DNA from 4 places in the Terrisporobacter glycolicus ATCC 14880 genome. Region 3 is predicted to be linked to each of the others. Evidence: riboswitches for the same ligand, from Rfam matches in the RefSeq annotation. Region 3 holds a riboswitch; each other region holds the start of a gene.
What was found. A riboswitch is a leader RNA that binds a small molecule or an ion and turns the genes downstream of it on or off. The one in region 3 is predicted to bind glycine.

Region 1 (6,146 bases), 910 kb from region 3:
CTTATTTCTTTAAATTTGCCTGGATTTTGCACGTTTCTACTAAGAAGTCCATATTCTATCATAATAGATGGATAAAAGGAACTAACATCAGAATTTACAATGAAATTTTCACATTCATATTTTTTTCTTGCAGAATGAAGACCTCCCCATCCAAAATCTGTGTCAACTCCATATACATTGGCTCTTAAATATTTTTTAAAATCTCTATTATTATAATCTTCATACCAATGTTTTATATTATTATACTTACTAAGTTCTATAGTATTAACTATTTCAAAGTCTGCTACATCTTCTCTAGGATAGTTAGGCTTTTTAGCCCCAAGAATATATGCACTTAACTGAGCCTCCGTCTTGTTGATCATACTTTCATCTAAGTTAAAATATTCTATTAATCCCAGTTGTGCTTCATACTTATAATAGACCTCTTGAAACACTTTAAAAGTCATCCTAACATCGTGAAGACAATAAGTAGTAAGTTCTTTAATTTCTTCTTTTGTAGGATATCTATTTAAATCAAAAGAAATAGTACTTTCTCTTATATCTTCTCCCATAAACAATTCTAATTCTTTTAAGCTTCTATAACTGTCATTTAGTTCAAATATATATATGGGAATCCTATTTAAACTTCTGTCTACTGCATAAGGGGAGATATTATGTTCAATTATCTTTTCTGATATAGAACAAGGATCTGTTCCAGCAATTATTGCCTTCATTATCCATTGATCATATCCCTTTATATTATATCCTACCCAAATAGAATCTTTATTTTTATTAAAAACCCTAAGAAACTCTTCCCTATTATTGACAATAATATGTTCTTTTTTTGTTTTGTAATCTTTCATACAGCACATCCAAAATCCACCTTTGGACAATACTTCAAAATCAATAATTATACGTCTTCTCTCTTTTTTCATATGATTATTCCTTTATATTTTATAATTATTTATACTATATATTTTACCTTATATCTCTCTTTTAAAACTATTAGTTTTCTACTAAAAATAAAAACCTTAGACTGAATTTTACTTCAATCTAAGGTTTCTTATTGACATTATTTATATTTTACTACTAAAAATTATTTTTTATTAATTAATATCTTTTTCAAATTCTATTATTTTCCCAGTTACAGCGTTAACTGTTATTTCATATTCATAGTTACCTTTTCTTAATTCACCTTCATATTCTGGTGTTTTGTCATTATCTAATTCAAATTTAACTATTTTTGCTCCTGGAACTTTCTTTAACATTATTTCTTTTGCTTTAGATTCTCCTATTAATTTCTTAGAAGATGTTTTTATTTTTTCTTTTTCAAATTCTGTTATTTTTCCACTTTTAGCATTTACTGATATTTCATATTCATAGTTACCTTTTCTTAATTCACCTTCGTATTCAGCTGTATCATCTTTATCTAATTTAAATTTAACTATTTTTGCTCCTGGAACTTTCTTTAGCATTATCTCTTTTGCTTTAGCTTCTCCTATGTATTTTGAAGAAGATGTTTTTATTTTTTCCTTTTCGTAATCTGTTATTTTTCCGCTCTTAGCATTTATATCTATTTCGTACTTATAACTTCCTTTTGTTAATTCTCCTTCGTACTCTGGAGTCTTATCATTATCTAATCTAAACTTAACTATTTTTGCTCCCGGAACTTTCTTTAACATTATTTCCTTTGCTTTTGCACTTCCTATAAGTTTAGATGCTGCATCTGCCAACCCTACTTGTGATAATACTGTTGATGATGTAAGAACTACACCTAAAGCTACTGCTATCATTTTGTTTAATTTCATTGAAATCTCTCCTTTTTTATTTTTTACACTATATATACAAAGGTTAAGTTCTATTTTGGGTACCTTTTTTATAAAAAAATAAAAATTTTTTTAAAAAGTTTTTAAAAATTACAATAAAATATTGAAAACTTGCCATTTTAGCTTATTTTTTCCTTATCTGATTTATTTTTTTCATCCAAATAATCTAAGTATAATTTAGTTTCAGATATGATTATTGGAGATAGCGCAAGTAAAGCAATTAAATTTGGTAGTGCCATAAGGCCATTTACAATATCAGCTATAATCCAAACCATTTCTAATTTTAAAAATGCGCCAAGCAACACCATAAGTACAAATAAACCTCTAAACAAATTTATTTTTTTAACTCCAAATAAAAATTCAAAACATCTTTCTCCATAATAACTCCATCCAAGGATAGTTGTAAATGCAAATAAGCTTAAACTTATTGTTAGAAATATTGGACCTAAATTTGGGAGTACTGATGCAAAAGCTGATTGAGTCATTATTGCTCCATTCAAATCACTTTGCCAAACACCTGAAATTATTAAAGATACTCCTGTTAAGGTACAAATTATTATACTATCTATAAATGTTCCTGTCATTGATATTAAACCTTGCTCTGCTGGCCACTTAGTTTTTGCTGCAGCAGCTGCAATAGGGGCACTACCAAGACCTGATTCATTTGAAAATACGCCACGAGCTATACCATTTCTAATAGCCATTGACACTGTTGCTCCAATAAAACCTCCCGCAGCTGCTTGACCAGTAAAAGCACTTTTAAATATTAATACAAATGTTTCTGGTATTAATGTATAAGATTTACCTAAAATAGCAAGACATATTAATATATATGCTACTGTCATAAAAGGAACTATTTTAGTTGCCACCTTTGATATACTTTGTAGACCTCCAAATACAACTAAAGCAACACAAATTGATAATATAACTCCTGTTATTTTAGGGTCTATATTAAAAGAGCCTTGTACTGCATCTGTAATTGAATTAACTTGTGAAAATGTCCCAATACCTAAAAGCGCTACTAATATACCACTTACAGCAAAGAACGATGCTAAAGGTCTCCATTTTTCCCCCATACCATTTACTATATAGTACATTGGACCACCAGATACTTGACCATTTTTATCTTTAGTTCTAAATTTTATAGCAAGTAAACCTTCTGAATACTTAGTTGCCATTCCAAAGAAGGCAGCAAGCCACATCCAAAATAATGCGCCTGGTCCACCAGCTTTGATTGCCGTAGCGACTCCAACTATATTACCTGTTCCTATTGTTGCTGCAAGAGCTGTGCATAAAGCTCCAAAACTTGAGATGTCTCCATTACCTTCATTCTCAGCTTTAAAAATTAATTTTAATGCTTTAGGTAATCTGACAATTTGTATTAGTCCCAGTCTTACTGTAAGATAAATACCTGTACCTACTAGTAAAACTAATAATGGTGGTCCCCATATAAAGCTATCCACTTGGTTTAATAAGTTAAGAAAATCCATAAAAAACACTCCTTTTGTAATTAAATAATTTAAGTACAAAATCATATAATCATTTATGAATAAAGACAAGAATAAATTGCATCCTGCATACAGTAACAATATGCAGCTTGCTAAAAATATAATAATTTTGAATATGTATGAACTATAAAAAAATTGCTTTTTTACTCTTATAGAAATGTATTGATAATACAAGAACATATAAGTTTTTCATATATATAAAAGTATTATAATATCTTAGTAATTAAAAAATACTAAATCATAAAGATGATTTAGTATAGGATTTCATACATATTAAAGAAAAGCATAAATATGCTTTATATATATTCTCTGTCCTTTTGCCTGAGAGATTGAGCAGTTAAGCCTTGCCCCTTCGGCTCCCTTTACGGGTCTCTCCAGAGTTTCCTATTCTTTACAGTCCCACCTTTGTAAAAAGTACCTGAGAGTATGACTCCTTCGGCGTGTCCTAAGACAACTCTTCTGTAAAGCTTCATCAGATTATTGACTTGTTAACTTGTAACAATAATAGTATATTATCTTCTAATACTTGTCAAATAGATTAATTTAAATTTTCATATAAAATTATTTGATTCAAATAAAAGCATTTTTTAAAATTATCTCTCCTAATTTTTATTATAAAAATTTATTATTAAATAATTGATTTATTACATTATTTTTAATAAATAAGAAATATGGGTTAAAATAACCCATATTTCTTATTAGTTTGTTTCTATTCTTTTTTCTTTATATTTTATTGATTGAACAAATGAGTATATTATTAGCCCTTGAGCTATCATTCCACTTACTACCCATACAAAACCACCTATCATTGGTATAAGACTTAGTAATCTTATAACTAATATACCAACCAAAAGCTGTAAGTATGGATTTTTATTCTTAAGTATCAATCTTCCAATTACTATTCCCACAATCACAGGAGATAAATAAACTACTATAAAATACATAATTAATGATATTACCCCAATAGGTAAAGCTATTATACTTAAAAATAACAACAAACTAGCTATAGGCATTAATATAAATGATGCCATGCCTCCTAAAACTATTGGAAGTGGTTCTTTCAATAATAAATCACTACTTTTTATAAAGAATTTTTTAAACACAGAATACAAAAGCACCCCAAATATTAAAGATCCTAAAATCGATAGAATAGTTCCAAAACCTAAAAAAGCTTTTAGTTTACTCTCATTAGTTGAATTTTCTATCTTAGTATATTGTATGTCATTCATAGATACATTAGAGTTTACAATAGGTTCTTTAGGTGAGTATACCTTTATGTTCCCTGTAATTTCACCATTATCGGCTATAATTAACTCATTACATTTTATGTTAACATCACCATTAATTTTACCATTAATTATTATTGTGTCACCTGCGGCATAAAATCCTTCGCAATTGCCTTTAAAATTAATATTCTCACCTGATACGTAAATAGCCTTTGCAGTAGTTTTTTTACCTATGTTGATATTTTGACCAAAAGAAGTTATATTTTTTACATTTTTGCTGTTAATATTTAAAGTTTGTGCTCCACATCTTATATTGCCATTTACCTCATTACTTGTAATATCTATACTCTCAGCAAGAGCTACAACATCACCATTTACATTATCCTTTACAGTAATCTTTTTACCTGCAGAATAAATATCACCTAAGACTTCTTTTGAGATATTTATATCTTCATTTAAAGCAAAATAATTTGATGCACTATCTATATTATCTGCAAATGCATTAACTGTTAACAAAAGCATCATTAACAGCGTTAAAATAAAAACCCCTTTTTTCTTCATAATAACATCTCCCTTGATTAATTTCTTGCTACACTCTATCCATATAATCCTTGGTATCTGTTGGTAATTCTTTAATCTTAAGCTTATATTCAACTTCTTCTTTTATTATCGAATAAACAATGGCAAATAAAGGTACACCTATTATCATTCCCACTATTCCTAAGAATTTACCTGCCACAAGTATGGCAAATAATATCCAAAACGCTGATATTCCAATTGAATCTCCTAGTATTTTTGGTCCTATAATATTTCCGTCAATTTGTTGTATTATGAATACTAGTAACAAGAATACTAAGGCTTTAGTTGGAGAAACAAATAAAATTATAATAAATGATGGTATAGCTCCAATAAATGGTCCAAAGAATGGAATTATATTAGTCACACCTATTATTACAGAAATTAGTAATGTATATGGCATCTTAAATATCGAGAATACCACAAAACTTAATACTCCTATAATAGCTGAGTCAATTATTTTACCACTTAGGAATTTACCAAAAGTTTCATTACTTCTATAAGCTAATTCAAATATTCTATTTGCAGTTTTAGTGGAGAATAATGCACGCGTTATTTTTCTATTTATAGCAAAGAAGTTTTCTTTATCTATTAATAAATATACTGAAATAATAATTCCAAGAACTATATTCCATATACTTGACGCAATTGATTTTAACATATTACCTACAATAGGAATTATTTCCTTTGCAAAATCCATAACAATTTGTATGTATTTATCCATTTGTTCTTGTATTAGTGAAGCATATTCTGGGCTTACATTTGTTTCGTTTATTAAATCATTAAATAATTTAGTAACATTATCTACATATTGAGGAACCTCATTAACGAACCCCATTATACTCTCTATTAATTGAGGAACTATAAAGTGTATGAATAAGTAGCATATACCTGCTGCTGTTAAATATGTTAACAATAACCCTATACTTCTTTTTTGTCCTCTTCTTAAATTACTAAACCACTGAGCTTTTCCTAATATTTTTACTTCATAAAAATCTAAAATAAAATTAAGCAAATAAGCAATTGCAAAT
Region 2 (6,146 bases), 1.7 Mb from region 3:
AGCCATATCTTCATTTATTTTTGGATTATACTTCATAGTACAAGATCCTAGAGGGTAAAATCCTGTATCCACACCGAAATTCTTATTTGATAATAAAGTATAATGTCTTACTACATCTAACTCACTTAATTCAGGTAATTCTAAATCAGTTTTCTTTATCATATTATGATCTAGCATTTCATCTAGTTTTGTAAGTTCTACGTCTAGTTTTGGAAGAGAATAAGCTTTTCTTCCTTCCTTGGAAATTTCAATTAATAAGCTATTATATTCTTTCATTTTACATTCCCTCCATAATTCTCATTAATTTATCTATTTCATCTGCACTTCTTTTTTCAGTTACACAAATCATAGTGCAATCTGCCAATTCTGGATAATCTTTGCCTAAATCATATCCTCCAAGTATATTATTCTCTAACAATTTTTTATTTAGTTCCTTTATTTCAATTGGTGATTTCATCACAAATTCATTGAAGAATTTTCCTTTAAATAGTATCTGGAATTTTCCGCCTTTACTTATTTTCTTATATGCATGATGTGATTTTTGTATATTTTGCATTGCTACTTCCTCATAGCCTTTTTTACCCATAGTTGCCATATAAATTGCTGAGTTTAATGCACACAAACCTTGGTTAGAGCATATATTTGAAGTTGCTTTTTCACGTCTAACATGTTGTTCTCTGGTTTGAAGAGTTAAACAGTAACATCTATTTCCATCTCTATCTACTGTTTGACCAACTACTCTACCAGGCATTTTTCTTATTAAACCTGATTTTATAGCTAAGAATCCTACATATGGTCCGCCATAGTTTAATGCATTTCCTAAAGGCTGAGCATCTCCCACAGCTACATCTGCTCCTACTTCTCCTGGAGACTTTAGTACACTCAAAGTTATTGGATTTACACTTAATACATACATAGCTTTTTTGCCATGAGCTATTTGACCCACTTCATCAACGTCTTCTATAACACCAAAAAAGTTTGGGTTTTGAAGTAGTACACAAGCAGTGTTCTCGTCTACTACTTCATTCAATCTATTTAAATCCGTCATACCTAACTCCCTATCATAATCAACTTCCACAACTTCACAATTATTAAATTGTAAATAAGTTTTTAATATTTTTCTTGTTTCTGGATGAACAGTTTTTCCTACTACTACTTTTTTACGTCTAGTTTTTGAAACTGCTAATAAGCATCCTTCCACTGCTGCTGTTGCACCATCATACATAGATGCATTTGCTATATCCATTTTTGTTATTTCTGCTATCATTGATTGGAATTCAAATATACTTTGTAATGTTCCTTGGCTTATTTCTGCTTGATATGGTGTATATGCTGTGTAAAATTCACTTCTTGATGTAATATGTTTTATGATCGAAGGAACATAATGATCATAAGCCCCTGCTCCTAAAAAGCAAGTTAATTCTTCTGTACTTATATTTTTATCTGCTATGTTTTTTACTATTTGACTAACTTCTAATTCTGATTTTGATTCTTCTAACTGTAAATCTCTTTTTAATTTTAAACTGTCAGGTATGTCTGAGAATAGATCGTCTATTGTATTTACTTTACATGCTTTAAGCATTTTTTCTTCATCTTCATGAGTCGCTGGTATATATGAATATTGCTTATATTCTTCCTTTATTATTTCAGATTTTTTATATTGTTTTTTATAAAAAGGTCTTTTTACTATTACTGCACTTACAAGTTTTTTTCTTACTCTTACTCCTATTTCATTTCCAACTTTGGCATAATTACTATCTATAATTGCCATTCCTATAAATTTGTCTAAAGTAGGAGATTTAAGTCCAGTAGTAACAAATCCTATAACTTTATCATCTACTTCTACTTCATAGCCACTTCTTATCATACCTTTTCCTTGCATTTCAAAAGCAACTAATTTTCTTTGAGTTTCCTGTGACTTTAAACCAATTAAAGCTTCTTTACCTATAAAATTTTCTTTATTCAGTTTAACAAATATTCCTAACCCACCTTCTAGAGGAGATATTTCTTCACTTATTTCATGGCCATAAAGAGGTAAATTCACCTCTGCTCTTAAAGTATCTCTAGCCCCAAGACCTGCTGGTGTTATGCTATCTTTTCCTACTTCCAAAATATCATTCCATATTTTCTCTACTACATTTTCATCGCAGTATATTTCAAATCCGTCTTCACCAGTATAACCTGTTCTTGAAACTATACATTTTTCTCCACAAACCTCTATATTATTTTTGAATTTATAAAATTCTATATCATTTAAATTTATATTTACTAACTTAGATAATATTTCTTCAGCTTTTGGACCTTGTATTGCCAATTGAGAAACATAATTAGATACGTTACTTATATTTACATCAAATTCTTCACTTTGATTTTTAATCCATTCATAATCTTTATCTATATTACCAGCATTAATTACTAGTAAATAATTTTCTTCTTCTATCATATAAACTAACAAATCATCTACTGCCATTCCATTTTCATAACACATTGGTGAGTATATAATCTCTTCTGCTTTCAGGTTTGTAATGTCATTTGTAATTAAATACTGTATAAAATTAAATGCTTCTTTTCCCTTGACTTCAACTTCTCCCATGTGAGAAACATCAAATAGCCCAGCACTTCTTCTTACATAGTCATGTTCTTTAGTTGCACTTGCATACTCTAATGGCATTTCCCATCCTGCAAATTCAAACATTTTTGCATTTAATTTTTCATGTGTAGAAAATAACTTAGTTCTTTTTAACTCCATACATTCTATCATTCTCCTACTCCCCCATCACATTTTTTATATAAACATAAAAAAGAGGATATGCAGACACTACAAGTAGTAGCCACATATCCTCTGTTCATTTACCTGAAAGTTTTAGCGAGATAATCTCATTTTCTTCGTCGGTGACTTTCACTCTTAATGAGCAAAGTCTTTCCAGAGTTCCATCAATTTACGATATTCTTGCCTGAAAGTTTCTCTGAAAATTTAATGGCAATTTTCAGATTGCTTCTTCGGCCTTTTTACCTAAGTAAAAACGTCTCTCGTAAATATCATTTGGATTTATTTAATTCTAAAATCATTGTATGTGAGTTCATAATATTTTTCAACTGTTTTTGTTCATTTTCTTATATATTTTTTCTGATTTTTTCGACAATTCAAAATCATTAGATAATTAGATGTAATAAATATACAAAAGTGCTTATAAAAATTATAATCGCTTTTATCATACATTAAAGTTACTTAATAAAAATCAAAAACTTACCCCAATATTAGCCATTATAGTTCTGATATGAATTGCTAAACAACTATTATTTTTAATCTAAATTCGCAGTGGTTAAATCTTATACAAATCATTTTTCTTATATAGCTTGTGAAAATTTAGGTAATTTCACTATAAATTTTTTCCAAACAATACCTATTGTTATAACTTTTAACGGTATCATAATAGCTTCTTTAAGTAAACGCGTTGGTAATAATCCTATAAATCCTTTACCCATTAAAATAGATAACCAATAAGTATCAAGACCTAAATTTAAAATTATATCTATAACTAAAACAGTTCCTATTATTCTTGTCCACGTAACTGCCTTATTATGTAAAAATACTCCATATACTATTCCCGACAATATGGCCGTAAGTGTAAATCCTGGGAAAAAAGCTCCTGTTGGAAATAGTACTACACCTATAATATCTGCTATACCATTTGCAACACCAGACCATATTGGTCCGTACATAATAGCAATTATAGCCACCGGTAAAAAACCGAATCCTATTCTAACTATAGGCGTTTGTATAGAGCAAAATCTAGTTAATATTATTTGTAATGCAACTAATAAACTAGTCTGAACTAGTCTTTTAACATTAAATTTTTTATTCATAAATTTCCTCCTAAATTTGGTTAGCACATAAATAAGTGATTCATGTGTGGAGTTATCAAAAATGATAAATTCTTTATATATATTTTTATTATCATCTATTGATTAGCCTATCTATTAAATTTAAATAACTTAATTAAATTGTAGCACAAAGGTTTTTAAAATAATTAGATTATTAACCTTTTTACAGTAAATCCAATAAATAATTCTATGTAAATAAAAAAAGACACATAAACATAAATGTTTATGTGTCTTAATTATTATTAAATTATATAATTTTAGTAATAATATGGAGAAGAGAACATAAATAAAAATGTTCCTAATGCACCTATCAATAATAAAAAAACTATGGTAATTATAGCTAATATTATTGGTATTGCTATATTAACTCCACCTTTATTTAATATTAATCTTTGCTTTATATCCTCTCCCATATTAGTGAAAGAATTTAATTGCTTTTGTATATGTTTTAAATAAGCTATATTTCCATATAATCCTGAAATCACTGCTATGGCTATACTTGCAATTAATGATACAGTTGGCATCAGCAATCCAATTAATATATCTGCTACAATAAGTCCAAAACCTATAACATACATTTTTCTATATAAAAACCACCATGAATTGAAGAAAAATGCAGCCCAGTTCCAACTAGTAGATTTATATATCTCTTGGATTTCCTTAAATTTAGGTATATAATATTCTTCTTTCGTTTGTATAAATTTAACCATATCTCTATTATCAAAGTCAGCTCTATAATTTTCATCATAATTATTATCTGTAAAACTTCTATATGTTTCATTATTTTTTATAGCATCTTTAATATTTTCAGTAGTACTTTTTATACTATCCTCTATTGTTATTAATTTATTTCCACAATTTGTACAAAACTTAGCATCTTTTGAACTTTTTTTCCCACATTTTGAGCAATATATGAACCTATTATCTTCAGCCATAATTTTCTCTCCTTAAATATTTTTTAATAAGTATTTTTATTTTACTATTATTAATATATTCTTACAATAGAGTCTAATAATATATTTCATTAATTATTTTACTTTATATGCAATAAAAGTTAATGGATTATTCTGTGGCATTAAAACATAATATAAAGTTTCACAATATAATATAAGCCATATTTCATCTAGTCTAATTAAATAAAATACGGCTTAATTCATTATTTTGTTAAAGATATATATTTTTTTGAAGTTAGTAAGTAATAAATAAAATAAATTACTGAGAAAATGCCAGTGGTTAATATTGTAGAGAATCTTCCATCTTGGTTAAACAAATTTGTTACTGCATAACTAGCTACTGCGCTATGAACAATAGCTACTATAGCTGGAAATAAGAAAAATATTCCCACTTGTTTATAAATAGATTTATTAATATATTCTTGATTTGTTCCGATTTTTCTCAATGTATCAAATCTTGGCTTATCTTTACTTGCATCAGAAATACATTTAAAGTACATAATACTTCCTACAGATATTATAAATACCAATGACATAAATAGACCTATAAAGTAAATTGCATTTATAAAATTATACCTATCTTCATTGAAATTATCTACACTATAAGGTTTCATATTACTGTTTTTCTTTATATCTTTCACTATATTGGCACTATTATCAAAGTTTTCTAAGGTGATACAAGATATATTTTCTGTATCTTTATTTAAGTCTTTTTTTAAAGAATTAAATGTACTATCGTTTACAATAACAGATGGAAGATTACCTCTAAAAAATCCAAATAAATTCATTGCATAATAGTCAATTATTTTAATATTTTTATTACCTAAATCAAAATCCACTTTAAAGTCAAAGGCATTTATTAAGTTTTTAGGAATTATTAATATTGCTTCATTATCTTTTATCTGTGTATTTAAAAATTTATTCTCATTATCCAGGTCTCTATACTCACATATTTTTTTTATATCTGAATATTTTATAAAATCCATATTACCTGCAAACATAAACGGTGATTCTTTTTTACCATTTTCAGTAATATCAATATACATAAGCTCAGTTTGTAGTTTAAAATCAACCTTCTCATCACTTTTGTTTAAAGCTTCTTGAACAACCTTATTATCTAAATTTCCTTCATAGGTTATACTGTATGGATATTCAGATTCTTTACCTTCAGTAAAAACAGTCCTAGTGGCAATAGATACTATTACACAAGTTAAGCAACAAGTTATTAATACTGCAATTTGACCTAGAACTTTATTATTATCTCTTATTCTAAAAATTATATTATTGTAACTTAATACATTAGTATTT
Region 3 (6,146 bases):
TGATACTTGCAGATCTTGCTGGTGTTAAAGTGTTTGCTACTGGTGGAATAGGTGGAGTTCATAGAGGTGGCGAAACTACTATGGATATATCTGCTGACTTAGAAGAATTAGCTAATACTAATGTTGCTGTTATATGTGCTGGAGCTAAGTCTATATTAGATATTGGTTTAACTTTAGAATACTTAGAAACTCACGGTGTTCCAGTAGTAGGGTTTGGAACTGAAGAAATGCCTGCTTTCTACACTAGAAAATCAGGATTTGGTGTTGACTACAGAGTAGACTCTTCTGTGGAAGTAGCTGAAGCTTTAAAAGCTAAGTGGGACTTAAATCTAAAAGGCGGTATGGTTATAGCTAATCCAATACCTAAAGAATTTGAAATGGATTATGATACCATAACTAATGCCATAGAATCTGCTTTAAAAGAAGCTGAAGAGAAACATATAGGTGGAAAGCAAGTTACACCTTTCTTATTAGATAAAGTAAAAACTATAACTGAAGGAAAATCTCTTGCCTCTAATATAGAACTTGTTTACAACAATGCTAAAGTTGCTGCTAATATAGCAAAAGACTTAGCTGATTTAAATAAATAATAATCCTAAAAAGGGCTGTAGTACAACAACTTTTAATACTTGTACCACAGCTCCTTATTTTTTATAATTATTTTAATTCTCATTTAAAAATAATTCTTTTAATAATTTTGTATTTAATAGCAGTCCTATTATGACTACTTTGGTCTTACATATTTTATTCATATATTCATAAGAATAATTCCTTGGAGTAAAGTCAAAATGAACAGTTTTACCATTTTCAATTTGAATTATTCCTTTTCCCCTTAATACATATCCCTGTTTTTTATCATTTAGTAATTCTAATACTTCTTTTAATTCTTCTTCTGTAAAAACCTTAGGTTTATCTATTGTAGTAGATTTCAATAACTTCTTAATTCTAGTTGTATCATTTAAATTTTCTTTTATAACAACTCTATTTATTTCTAAAGCTTCAATATAATGTTTTAAGTTTAATTCTCTTTTTAAATACCAATCTTCTTCTATTATATAGGCTTGCTCATTATAGTCACTAAGTTTCCATATAATAGGTTCAAGCTCATTTTTGTTCACTCCTTCAAAATGACTAAGTAGTATAATGTTTGCATTTTTAATTTGATTTAAATAAAAATCTCCAAAATTATCTTCATACTCATAAAAATTGCATAAATCTACTATTGTTATTACATTATTGATTATCATTTCTTTCTTTGAATACTTACATATATCTTGGCACAGTTTAATTATGTCTGATAACATGGCAACTCCAGAAGGTTCTATTATAATTCTATCTAAACTAGTTTCTTCAATTAGGGATAATATTGCTTCTTTAAAGTTACCTATTAAACTGCAACATATACATCCTGATGGTAATTCTTTTATTATAAAATCTCCCTTTATTAAATCACTATCTATAGACATATCCCCAAATTCATTCTCAATAATAGCAATTTTTTCATCTGTATTTTTAACAAACTCATTTAAAAAAGTTGTTTTTCCAGCACCTAAAAATCCTGAAATAATATCGATTTTTATACTCATTTTCTCTCCTCTTTTGTCTTAATTTAACTTAATTCAATTATAAGAGTAACATATAAAAAATATTTATTGAAATTGATATTTTCTATAAAGTTTGAGTAAATATAAATTTTATTGATATATATTAACATGAGAAACTGTAGTTTTTTAATTTACATATTTATTATTTCGTATCTAAATCCTGTTTCTTTCATTAAATCTAAGTATGGAATTGGATTAAAATACTCTGGTGAAAATACTCCTTCTCCCTTCCATATTCCCCTAGCAATAAGTTCTATAGTAAGAGCTGCACCAAATCCTGTTTGAGCTACTACTGCTTGCATGCCCCAATCTTTTATTGATTGTTTATTTTCAAATGGTTGATATATAAAAATTTCTTTTTTCTTTCCATCTTTTATACCTATACAATGAACTCCAACAAGCATCATGCCTATCATTTCATCACCTATCTCTTTTGGTTGCGGAGCACATGCTGCAACTACATCCCTTGGCACTACTTTTACTCCACCCACATCAACAGGGTGTATACTTCTAAGACCTAATGAATCTATTACTTTTAAAGCATTTACTAAAGATGGGTCTAAAGCTATTTTAAAAGTAGCTTTTTTAAGACCATATTTACCTAAATATCTTTGCATAGTAACTACTTCTTCATGTTCTACTTTTATCAAATTATTTTCTCCAACACCTTCAGGCATTATAAATGTTTCTTCTCCACTAAAAGCATCTTCCACTATAAATCCACCCTTGTCTTTATTATACTCCACATTAGGATTCATAACTTCATCTAAAATAGTCCATACATTAAATCCAAAAGTTATATCATTTTCTTTGGCACCTGGTATTTCTAAGTTTCCACCATCTTTTACATGCACTTCATGTAGTTCATCAAATTCATACTCTGCAGCATATTTTGCAAATACATTTACTACACCTGGGTCTATACCCATGCATATACAAGCCATTTGATTTTTATTCTTCCAGTTTTCATGCCTATCAAAGTTGTACTTGGTCATAGGCTCTATATAGCTATTTTCTATTCCTATACCAAATTTAGGATTATCCATAGGTACTGACCATGTTCCCATACTACCATAACTTGCTCCACCCTCATAAGCAGCATCAAATATTTGATTACTTACAAATGGAGCCGCAGAATCCATTACAAAATCTATATTATACTCTTTAATTAATTCAATCATCTCATTTTTATTTTTAGCATCAACTTGAACTGCCTTATAATTTTCTTTTTCCTTTAAATTTTCTATTACTTCTTTAGCTCTATCTAAATTATAATCCGCAACTAAAACAAATTCTAACCATTCTCTATAATTTTCTCTACTTTGCAGTATTTTTAGTATTGATTCTCCTACTGCTCCTGATCCTACTAACATCATTCTCATAATAATTTATATCTCCCTTATTTAAATTTATAAATATACATTTATACATAAATATGATTTTTCAAAAGCAAAAAAGGACAGAATAATAAGCATACTAAAATTAAGTATCTTATTACTCTGTCCTTTTGCCAGTTGGTTATAGCCACGTAGGCGACGGTATCCGTTCTCTCCAAAGCTTCGTCAAATAATCTTCCTTTTGCCTGTCAGTTTCAAAAAAGATTAAGATAAATTCTTTTTTTTGCTTCTTCGGCCTTACATTTAAGTAATGTCTAAGATTATTCTCATCCGATCATATTTATTTTACTATTTATATTTTATAATATATATTTTCATTGTCAATATATAATTTAGATTACTCTTTAAATTTATGTATATTTTACATATAAAAAGCCTTAGTAATTGTTTTCAATTTACTAAGGCTTTTTTAATACAATTATTTTTTATTTTTTAATATATTTTCTATTATTCCTTTACATCTACCACAACCAGTTCCTGCTTTAGTCTCTTCCATAACTTGTTCTACTGTTTGTGCACCACTTTTAACCGCTGCTACAACTTCATTTACAGATACATTTTGGCATTTACAAACATTTTGTACTACCCTATCAATTTCTCTATATTCTTCATCATTTTCTATAACTATATCTGTCATGACCTTAACATCTTGTACCGTTCTAGCTCCTTGTGCCTGAGCTGCTCTAACTTTTATATATTTTTCCTTATCTAAAATCATATCCATACTCCTTATATTTATAAATAATATTATTTTTCATTTTAAATTTATTATTCCATTTTAGTGTAGGTTTATACAAATATCATTTTTTAATATAATTCTATCTTTTTGTATAAGTTAATACTGCAATTCCACCTGAGAAACTATAATTTTTTAAATGTAAATTTATAGTTGGATTATTTTCCAAAAATAACTTTCTTCCCTTACCTAATATACAAGGAATTATACCGATTATGTACTCATCTATAACATCAGATTTTATGAATGTATCTGCTAAAATTGCACCACCAAATATCCATATATTCTTTCCTTCTTCTTTTTTTAGGTTAAGTATTTTTCCAACAATATCTCCATTTATAATCTCCACATTATCTTTATTTATATTAAGTTTCTTATTGGTAACTAAGTAAATTTTTTTATCTGAAAATTCATCAAAAGTTTCTCTAGGTATATCTTCATAAGACTTTCTTCCCATCACTATTGTATCGCAAGTTTCTAAAAATTTATTAAACTCAAATTGTCCTTTAGTATCCAGTGAATTATTATCCTCTCCCACAATCCAATCAAATCCACCATCTTCATCGCTTATATATCCATCTATACTCATAGCTAAGTTAAAGATTATTTTTCTGCTCATTATATTTCTCCTTTTATTCAATAATTAAATATCCTTAAATAGTATTTCCTTTATATACCCATTATTAGTACACTTAAATAAAAAAGATAGTAATAGTACATCAATGTATTATTACTATCTTTACAATAGATCAGCTAATTCTTTAATTAATTTTAAAACTATTATTCTGCATAAGCATCTTTTCCAATTAAGTAATATAATCTGTCATCATTACTAATTGAAAATAGCTTATTTTTAAATAATCTAGTCACATTATTTTGTATATTTTTATTGCTTTCATAATCATAACCATTTACTTTTAGTATTTTACTATCCTTAGATAATTTTTCATAAGTTTTATCACTTACAACAAACTGATTCTTAAAAAGTCCAGTTATTAAGATTTTCTTATTAAGAACACCTTTTATTTTTATATCAATATCCTTTGCTTTAAATTCCTTTACTTCTTTTTGCTTGTTTAAATATGATAAATTCTTTATCCCATCATATCTAGGTATAATCATGGCTTCATCACCAGAAAGGTCAACCACTTTAAGACTTTTATCTTTAGCTAATTTATTATATTCTGTTTGCTTGATAACTACAGTTCCTTTGTCATCTACTTTAAGCATATCAAAGTTAGTCTCTTTTGCATTTGAACCTTTCAATGCTTCATTTATTGCTTCTTCTTGTGATTTTTCCTTTTTATTGCCTTCTTCTGATATATATATAAGTCTGTATGGATAATCATTAATTAATGATTTATATACAGATACACCACCTACAATAACTAATATTCCTAAAACTGCTGCTATAACTTTTCCTTTTGAAAATTTCATTTTACCATCTCCCTTATATTTAATAAATCTAATTGCTCTAAATCCAACAAACAACACGAAAAATATATTTTTATTTTATATTAGGTAGATTTTTTCAACAATTGATTTACATTACAGAAATATTACATTTTTGATAGTTTATTTTAATTAATATTAATCAAAATAAAAAGGATGGCATTAGCCATCCTTTTCTACTTGAATATATTTTATTTTTAAATTACTTCCTTTAAAGATGTATTTATATTTTCATCACCTTCTTTTACACAAACAATAACAGGTATATTAGTTAAATCTTCTATCATTTTTTTATTATCAATATGTATCATATTATTTTCATCATAGTTATTAAGAATAATGCCTATTATTGAAAAGCCTTGAGATTTGGCATATTCTGCTGTAAGAACTGTATCATTTATTGTTCCAAGTCCTCCATCAGCAACTATAATAATAGGAAGATTTAGTAATTTTATAATATCAGTTAACATTATTTTTTTATCATCAAATCTTAAAGGACAAATAATTCCTCCACATCCCTCAACAACCATAAAGTCGTAATTCTTACTAATTTTATCAAAATCTGCTTTTATTTTATTTGACTCAATAAATTCATTATTTATTTTTGCTGCTAAGTGAGGAGATACCGGTTCTTTAAATATATAACTTACTAAGTCTTTCGGATTGTAATTTAAATTTGATCTAATGCATACTTCCTTTGCATCTCCAGGTATTAATTCATTATCTTCCAAATAAGCTCCACTTAAAGCTCCTTTAAAATATCCGCAGTTCACATTATTTTCTCTAAGATTTTTTACTATTAAAGAACTAACATAAGTTTTACCCACATCTGTGGAAGTACCTGTAATAAATACACCTTTATTCATTACACTTCACCTCATATCCAAGTTTCTTTATGATTTTCATATCTTCATCAATAGTAATTCCAGAAGTGGTTAACATATCTCCTGTAATTGC
Region 4 (6,146 bases), 1.5 Mb from region 3:
AAGGAATAAAAACAGTAATAATAACAGATGAATATGCAGGTAGAGATGGAAAATCGCAATCATTAGCTGATGCTGATTCTTTAGCAAATGCAGTTGTAACAGGAGGAAATGCAAATGAATTAATTACTCTTCCTCCGATGGATAAAGTGATAGGATATCAAGAGGTTGTAGATGTTATAGCTGGTGGATTTGACGGAAGTTTAAAACCAGATGGTTCAATAGTTGCAGAACTTCAAGTTATTACAGGATCTACAAATGAAATAGGTTTTAATAAATTAAGTGCAAGATAGTGAGAGGGGGGTTTGAAGATGATAAAAGTTGTTCAATATATAAATCAATTTTTCGCACAAATAGGTGGGGAAGAAATGGCTCATGTTAAACCTGAAGCGAGAGGGGGTATAGTAGGGCCAGGTGCTGCTTTTAATGTGGCGTTTAAAGGAGAAGCTGAAATAGTAGCTACAGTAATATGTGGAGACTCTTATTTTAATGAAAATTTAGAAGAAGCTAAGAAAGTAGTATTAGATATGGTTAAGGGGTATAATCCGGATGTATTTATAGCAGGACCAGCTTTTAACGCAGGTAGATATGGTGTTGCTTGTGGAGCAATAGCTACTGCTGTTAAAGAAGAATTAGGAATACCTTCATTAACTGGTATGTACGTAGAAAACCCAGGTGCTGACATGTTCAAAGACAAAGTTTACATGGTAGCAACTAAAAATTCTGCAGTAGGTATGAGAGATGCTGTAAAAGTTATGGCACCTCTTGCTCTTAAACTTGCAAAAGGCGAAGAAATAGGTGCATCTATTGAAGAAGGTTATATGCCAAATGGTGTAAGAAAGAACTTCTTTGATAGTGAAAGAGGGTCTAAGAGAGCTGTAGATATGTTAATTAAGAAATTAAAAGGTGAAGAATTTACAACTGAATACCCAATGCCTGATTTTGATAGGGTAGCTCCAAATCCAGCAATTAAAGATTTATCAAAGGCTAAAATAGCTCTTGTTACTTCTGGAGGTATAGTTCCAAAAGGAAATCCAGACCATATAGAATCTTCAAGTGCATCTAAATATGGTAAATATGATTTGGATGGATTCAAAGTATTAAGTAGTGCAGATCATCAAACTGCTCATGGTGGATATGATCCAGTTTATGCAAATGATGATCCTAACAGAGTTTTACCAGTAGATATAATGAGAGAATTTGAAGAACAAGGTGTAATAAGAGAGCTTAATAGATATTATTATTCAACAGTAGGAAACGGAACTTCAGTTGCTAATGCAAAAGGATTTGCTGCAAAATATGCAGAAGAATTGAAGGCTGATGGTGTGGATGCTGTTATCTTAACTTCTACGTGAGGTACTTGTACTCGTTGCGGTGCAACGATGGTAAAAGAAATAGAAAGAGCGGGAATACCAGTAGTACACATTTGTACAGTAGTCCCTATTTCTTTAACAGTTGGTGCTAATAGAATAGTTCCAGCTATAGCTATACCTCATCCACTTGGAAATCCAGCACTACCATTGGAGGAAGAAAAGAAAATAAGAAGAAATCTTATAACAAAAGCTTTTAAAGCATTACAAACTGAAATAGAAGATCAAACTGTATTCGAATAAAATTTAAATTATGTTTACATTGAGCAATATTTTATGCTCAATGTAAATATATAAAAATAAAATTTAGATAAGCAGGTATTTCTAATGAGTATATTAGAAAAAAGAAAGTCATCATAATTGGTAACAGAGATGGTATACCTGGTCCAGCAATAGAAGAATTTGAATCTAATGTATATGATGATCAAATAGGAATGATAGAAATGGTACTTGACATAGATTATATAGTTAATGAAATGACCACTAATTAAGATAGCAATTTTGTAAGTACTAAAAGTTAAAAATAAAGGGTTATAAATAGTAATTATCAACATATAAATTAATAAATATAGAAAAAAATAAAAATATTGAAAAATATAAAAAAACTTGTTGCTTATTATAGATATAATTAATTATAATCTAATTAAAATAGAAAAAAATTATAAATGAATAGAAACTTTAAGTGAATGAATAATAAGACGATTATTATATTGCAGAATAATTAGAATAATACAATTATTATATTAAGGATGACTATTACGGGAGAGACTTTTAAAAAGCGCCGAAGGAATAAGCCAATATTAAGCGAATATTGGTGATGATCTCAGGCAAAAGGACCGTAGTACGACTTAACTCTGGAAAGCAAGACATCATTAAGTTTAATCAATAAATATATGCACCGAAGGGGCAACTCTATGCGAATAGAGGAAAACTCTCAGGTTAAATACAGAGCAGAAAGCTAGGGGCTTTCTGCTATTTTATTGCAAAAAAATAGAACTGTTCTGGGGGATATAAAATGATAATAACTAACAACAATAAAGTATATGAAAAATACAAAAGTGATTATAAGATTTATTATAAGGAATGTTCTTTTAAAGAAATCTTACTTTATGTAAGAGATAGAGTTCATGAAGGACATATACTTTTAACTCACCCTCTGTCTAGTAGCATAAAACCAAATGAAACTCCATATAAATCAGTCCTAATATCTGATTATAAAGAATCCCTAGATTACAAATCTTTAACAATTATTGAAAATGCAATTTTAACATATGACAAATTTAAAAAAGATAAAGATTATACTGTTGAATTAACCGATAGAATAATGGATGATTTTAAAGTTGTAGATTTATCAATAATTGAAAATGCTCTTAAGTAAATAGAGCATATTTAGCAGAATTTATTATTCCATAGAAATAGTAATATGTTTTAATAGCGCTTATTGTGCTTTTAAATAAATACCTAGTTCAAGTAAATAAAATTTTTGTAAAGTAAATAAAATTTTTGGAGGTGATTTTTTTGAAATTAGAATTAGGATATGTAAAAGTTAAAGACATATGTTTTTCTGATGTTTCAAAAGTGGAAGATGGAGTAATTTATGTTAATAAGCAAGAGTTAATTGACTTATTAATGGAAGATGAGAATATCAAATCAGTAGATTTAGAAATAGCAAAACCAGGTGATAGTATTCGTATTATGCCAGTTAAAGACGTTATAGAGCCAAGAGTTAAAGTTGAAGGACCGGGAGGAATATTCCCAGGTATGATAAATAAGGTAACAACAGTGGGCTCGGGAAAAACGAATGTACTTAAAGGTTCTGCTGTAGTAACAACGGGGAAAATAGTAGGTTTCCAAGAAGGAATAATAGATATGAGTGGTGAAGGTTCTAAATACACACCTTTCTCAGGGTTAAATAACTTAGTAGTAGTTTGTGAACCAGTAGACGGTTTAAAACAACATAATCACGAAGAAGCTATAAGATACGCTGGATATAAAGCAGCTATATACTTAGGAGAGTTAGCTAAAGATATAACTCCAGATGAAGTAGAAGTTTATGAAACAGATTCAATAATAGAAGGATACAAAAAATACCCAGAACTACCAAGAGTAGCTTATGTGTATATGCTTCAAACTCAAGGATTATTACATGACACTTATGTTTATGGAGTAGATGCTAAGAAAACTATATCTACTTTAATAAATCCAACTGAAATAATGGATGGTGCAGTAGTAAGTGGTAACTGTGTTTCTGCATGTGACAAAAACACAACTTATCATCACTTAAATAACCCAGTTATACATGATTTATTTGAAAAGCATGGTAAAGAATTAAACTTTGTAGGGGTAATCCTTACTAATGAAAACGTTTATCTTGCTGATAAAGAGAGATCTTCTAACTGGAGTGCCAAATTAGCAGAGTTCTTAGGTGTTGATGGTGTAGTCATAACTCAAGAAGGATTTGGTAACCCAGACACAGACTTAATAATGAACTGTAAGAAGATAGAGGAAAAAGGAATAAAAACAGTTATAGTTACTGATGAGTATGCTGGTAGAGATGGAAAATCTCAATCATTAGCAGACGCAGATCCTTTAGCAAATGCAGTTGTAACAGGAGGCAATGCAAATGAGGTTGTTACTCTTCCTCCAATGGATAAAGTAATAGGATATCCAGAAGTTGCAGATGTTATAGCTGGTGGATTTGATGGAAGTTTACAACCAGATGGATCAATAGTTGCAGAGCTTCAAGTAATAACTGGGGCTACTAATGAACTTGGATTTAATAAATTAAGTGCAAGATAGTGAGAGGGGGGTTTGAAGATGATAAAAGTTGTTCAATATATAAATCAATTTTTCGCACAAATAGGTGGAGAAGAAATGGCTCATGTTAAGCCTGAAGTAAGAGAAGGTATAGTAGGGCCAGGCGCTGCTTTCAATGCAGCATTTAAAGGAGAAGCTGAAATAGTAGCTACAGTAATATGCGGTGACTCTTATTTCAATGAAAACTTAGAAGAAGCTAAAAAAGAAGTTTTAGAAATGGTTAAACAATATAACCCAGATATATTTATAGCTGGACCAGCATTTAATGCAGGTAGATATGGTGTTGCATGTGGTACTATAGCTACAGCTGTACAAGATGAGTTAGGAATACCATCTTTAACAGGTATGTATATAGAAAACCCAGGTGCTGACATGTTTAAACAAAAAGTTTACATGGTACCAACTAGAAACTCTGCAGTGGGTATGAGAGACGCTGTTAAAGTTATGGCACCTCTTGCACTTAAATTAGGTAAAAAAGAGCCAATAGGATCATCAAAAGAAGAAGGATATATGCCAAATGGTGTAAGAAAGAACTTCTTTGATAGTGAAAGAGGATCTAAGAGAGCTGTAGATATGCTAATTAAGAAATTAAAAGGTGAAGAGTTTACTACTGAGTATCCAATGCCTGATTTCGATAGGGTAGAACCAAATAAAGCCGTTGTTGATTTAAGTAGTGCTAAAATAGCTTTAGTTACTTCTGGAGGTATAGTTCCAAAAGGAAATCCAGATCATATAGAATCTTCAAGTGCTTCTAAATATGGTAAATATGATATAGGATCATTCAAGCATTTAAGCAGTGCTGATCATGAAACTGCTCATGGTGGATATGATCCAGTTTATGCAAATGAAGAGCCAGATAGAGTTTTACCAGTAGATGTACTTAGAGAATTTGAAGAGCAAGGTGTAATAGGAAGTTTACATCAGTACTTCTACACAACTGTTGGTAACGGAACTGCAGTTGCAAATGCTAAGAAGTATGCTGCTGAAATAGCAAAAGAATTAGTTGCAGATGGTGTTAATGCTGTAATCTTAACTTCTACGTGAGGTACTTGTACTCGTTGCGGTGCAACGATGGTAAAAGAAATAGAAAGAGATGGAATACCAGTAGTACACATGTGTACAGTAGTTCCTATTTCTTTAACAGTTGGAGCTAACAGAATAGTACCAACTATAGCTATACCTCATCCTCTTGGAAACCCAGCATTATCATTAGAAGAGGAAAAGAAAATAAGAAGAGAGTTAGTTACAAAAGCATTAAAAGCTTTACAAACTGAAGTTGAAGACCAAACTGTATTTGAATAAGAATCAAGATATATTTACTAGCCTTTTGGAGGGAATATAATGAGTAAAATATATGATGTTGTAGTCATAGGAGGAGGTCCAGCAGGACTTTCAGCTGCATTATATGCAGGAAGAGCAAGACTAAGCACGTTAGTATTAGAAAAGAAAAAAGAAGGTGGTCAAATAGCTCTAACTTCTGAAGTAGAAAACTACCCAGGATGCTTAGAAGGAGAATCAGGACCATCATTAGTAGAAAGAATGCATAAGCAAGTATTACACTTTGGCGCTGAATTTGCTATTGATGATATAGAATCAGTTAATTTAGACGGTTCTGTAAAAGAGTTAAAAGGTAAAAAAGGTACTTACCAAGCCAAAGCTGTAATAATAGCTACAGGTGCTTCATCAAGACCAATAGGTTGTGCAAATGAAAGAGAATATATAGGTAAGGGTGTATCATACTGTGCTACATGTGACGGATCTTTCTTCGAAGATTTCGATATATATGTAGTTGGTGGTGGAGACACAGCAGTTGAAGAAGCAATGTTTTTAACTAAGTTCGGAAGAAGTGTAACATTAATACACAGAAGAGATGAACTTAGAGCTGCTAAATCTATACAAGATAAAGCATTTAAAAATCCTAAGATGAAGTTCATGTGGGATACAGTAGTTAAAGAGGTATCA

Region 1: it holds a riboswitch for glycine, as region 3 does, so the genes downstream of both, TEGL_RS06755 (alanine/glycine:cation symporter family protein) here and TEGL_RS11255 (saccharopine dehydrogenase family protein) in region 3, are expected to answer to the same signal.
Region 2: it holds a riboswitch for glycine, as region 3 does, so the genes downstream of both, gcvPA (aminomethyl-transferring glycine dehydrogenase subunit GcvPA) here and TEGL_RS11255 (saccharopine dehydrogenase family protein) in region 3, are expected to answer to the same signal.
Region 4: it holds a riboswitch for glycine, as region 3 does, so the genes downstream of both, TEGL_RS03775 (GrdX family protein) here and TEGL_RS11255 (saccharopine dehydrogenase family protein) in region 3, are expected to answer to the same signal.

The regions. Positions count from the first base shown of each region.
Region 1 covers NZ_CP117523.1:1,365,293-1,371,438, reverse strand. Annotated here, with positions in the region: gene TEGL_RS06765 (DNA polymerase) at 1-914, opposite strand, end outside; gene TEGL_RS06760 (PepSY domain-containing protein) at 1,086-1,787, opposite strand; gene TEGL_RS06755 (alanine/glycine:cation symporter family protein) at 1,925-3,295, opposite strand; glycine riboswitch at 3,613-3,701, opposite strand; gene TEGL_RS06750 (hypothetical protein) at 4,012-5,100, opposite strand; gene TEGL_RS06745 (AI-2E family transporter) at 5,129-6,146, opposite strand, start outside.
Region 2 covers NZ_CP117523.1:602,910-609,055, reverse strand. Annotated here, with positions in the region: gene gcvPB (aminomethyl-transferring glycine dehydrogenase subunit GcvPB) at 1-276, opposite strand, end outside; gene gcvPA (aminomethyl-transferring glycine dehydrogenase subunit GcvPA) at 278-2,761, opposite strand; glycine riboswitch at 2,933-3,043, opposite strand; gene TEGL_RS03130 (folate family ECF transporter S component) at 3,349-3,867, opposite strand; gene TEGL_RS03125 (DUF2628 domain-containing protein) at 4,143-4,820, opposite strand; gene TEGL_RS03120 (FtsX-like permease family protein) at 5,042-6,146, opposite strand, start outside.
Region 3 covers NZ_CP117523.1:2,277,009-2,283,154, forward strand. Annotated here, with positions in the region: gene TEGL_RS11245 (pseudouridine-5'-phosphate glycosidase) at 1-590, shown strand, start outside; gene TEGL_RS11250 (GTP-binding protein) at 663-1,586, opposite strand; gene TEGL_RS11255 (saccharopine dehydrogenase family protein) at 1,736-2,986, opposite strand; glycine riboswitch at 3,165-3,271, opposite strand; gene TEGL_RS11260 ((2Fe-2S)-binding protein) at 3,420-3,719, opposite strand; gene TEGL_RS11265 (dihydrofolate reductase family protein) at 3,820-4,356, opposite strand; gene TEGL_RS11270 (hypothetical protein) at 4,518-5,174, opposite strand; gene bioD (dethiobiotin synthase) at 5,387-6,055, opposite strand; gene bioB (biotin synthase BioB) at 6,048-6,146, opposite strand, start outside.
Region 4 covers NZ_CP117523.1:733,902-740,047, forward strand. Annotated here, with positions in the region: gene TEGL_RS03760 (glycine/sarcosine/betaine reductase component B subunit) at 1-290, shown strand, start outside; gene grdB (glycine reductase complex selenoprotein B) at 303-1,610, shown strand; gene TEGL_RS03770 (hypothetical protein) at 1,703-1,858, shown strand; glycine riboswitch at 2,117-2,216, shown strand; gene TEGL_RS03775 (GrdX family protein) at 2,383-2,745, shown strand; gene TEGL_RS03780 (glycine/sarcosine/betaine reductase component B subunit) at 2,886-4,166, shown strand; gene grdB (glycine reductase complex selenoprotein B) at 4,179-5,486, shown strand; gene trxB (thioredoxin-disulfide reductase) at 5,526-6,146, shown strand, end outside.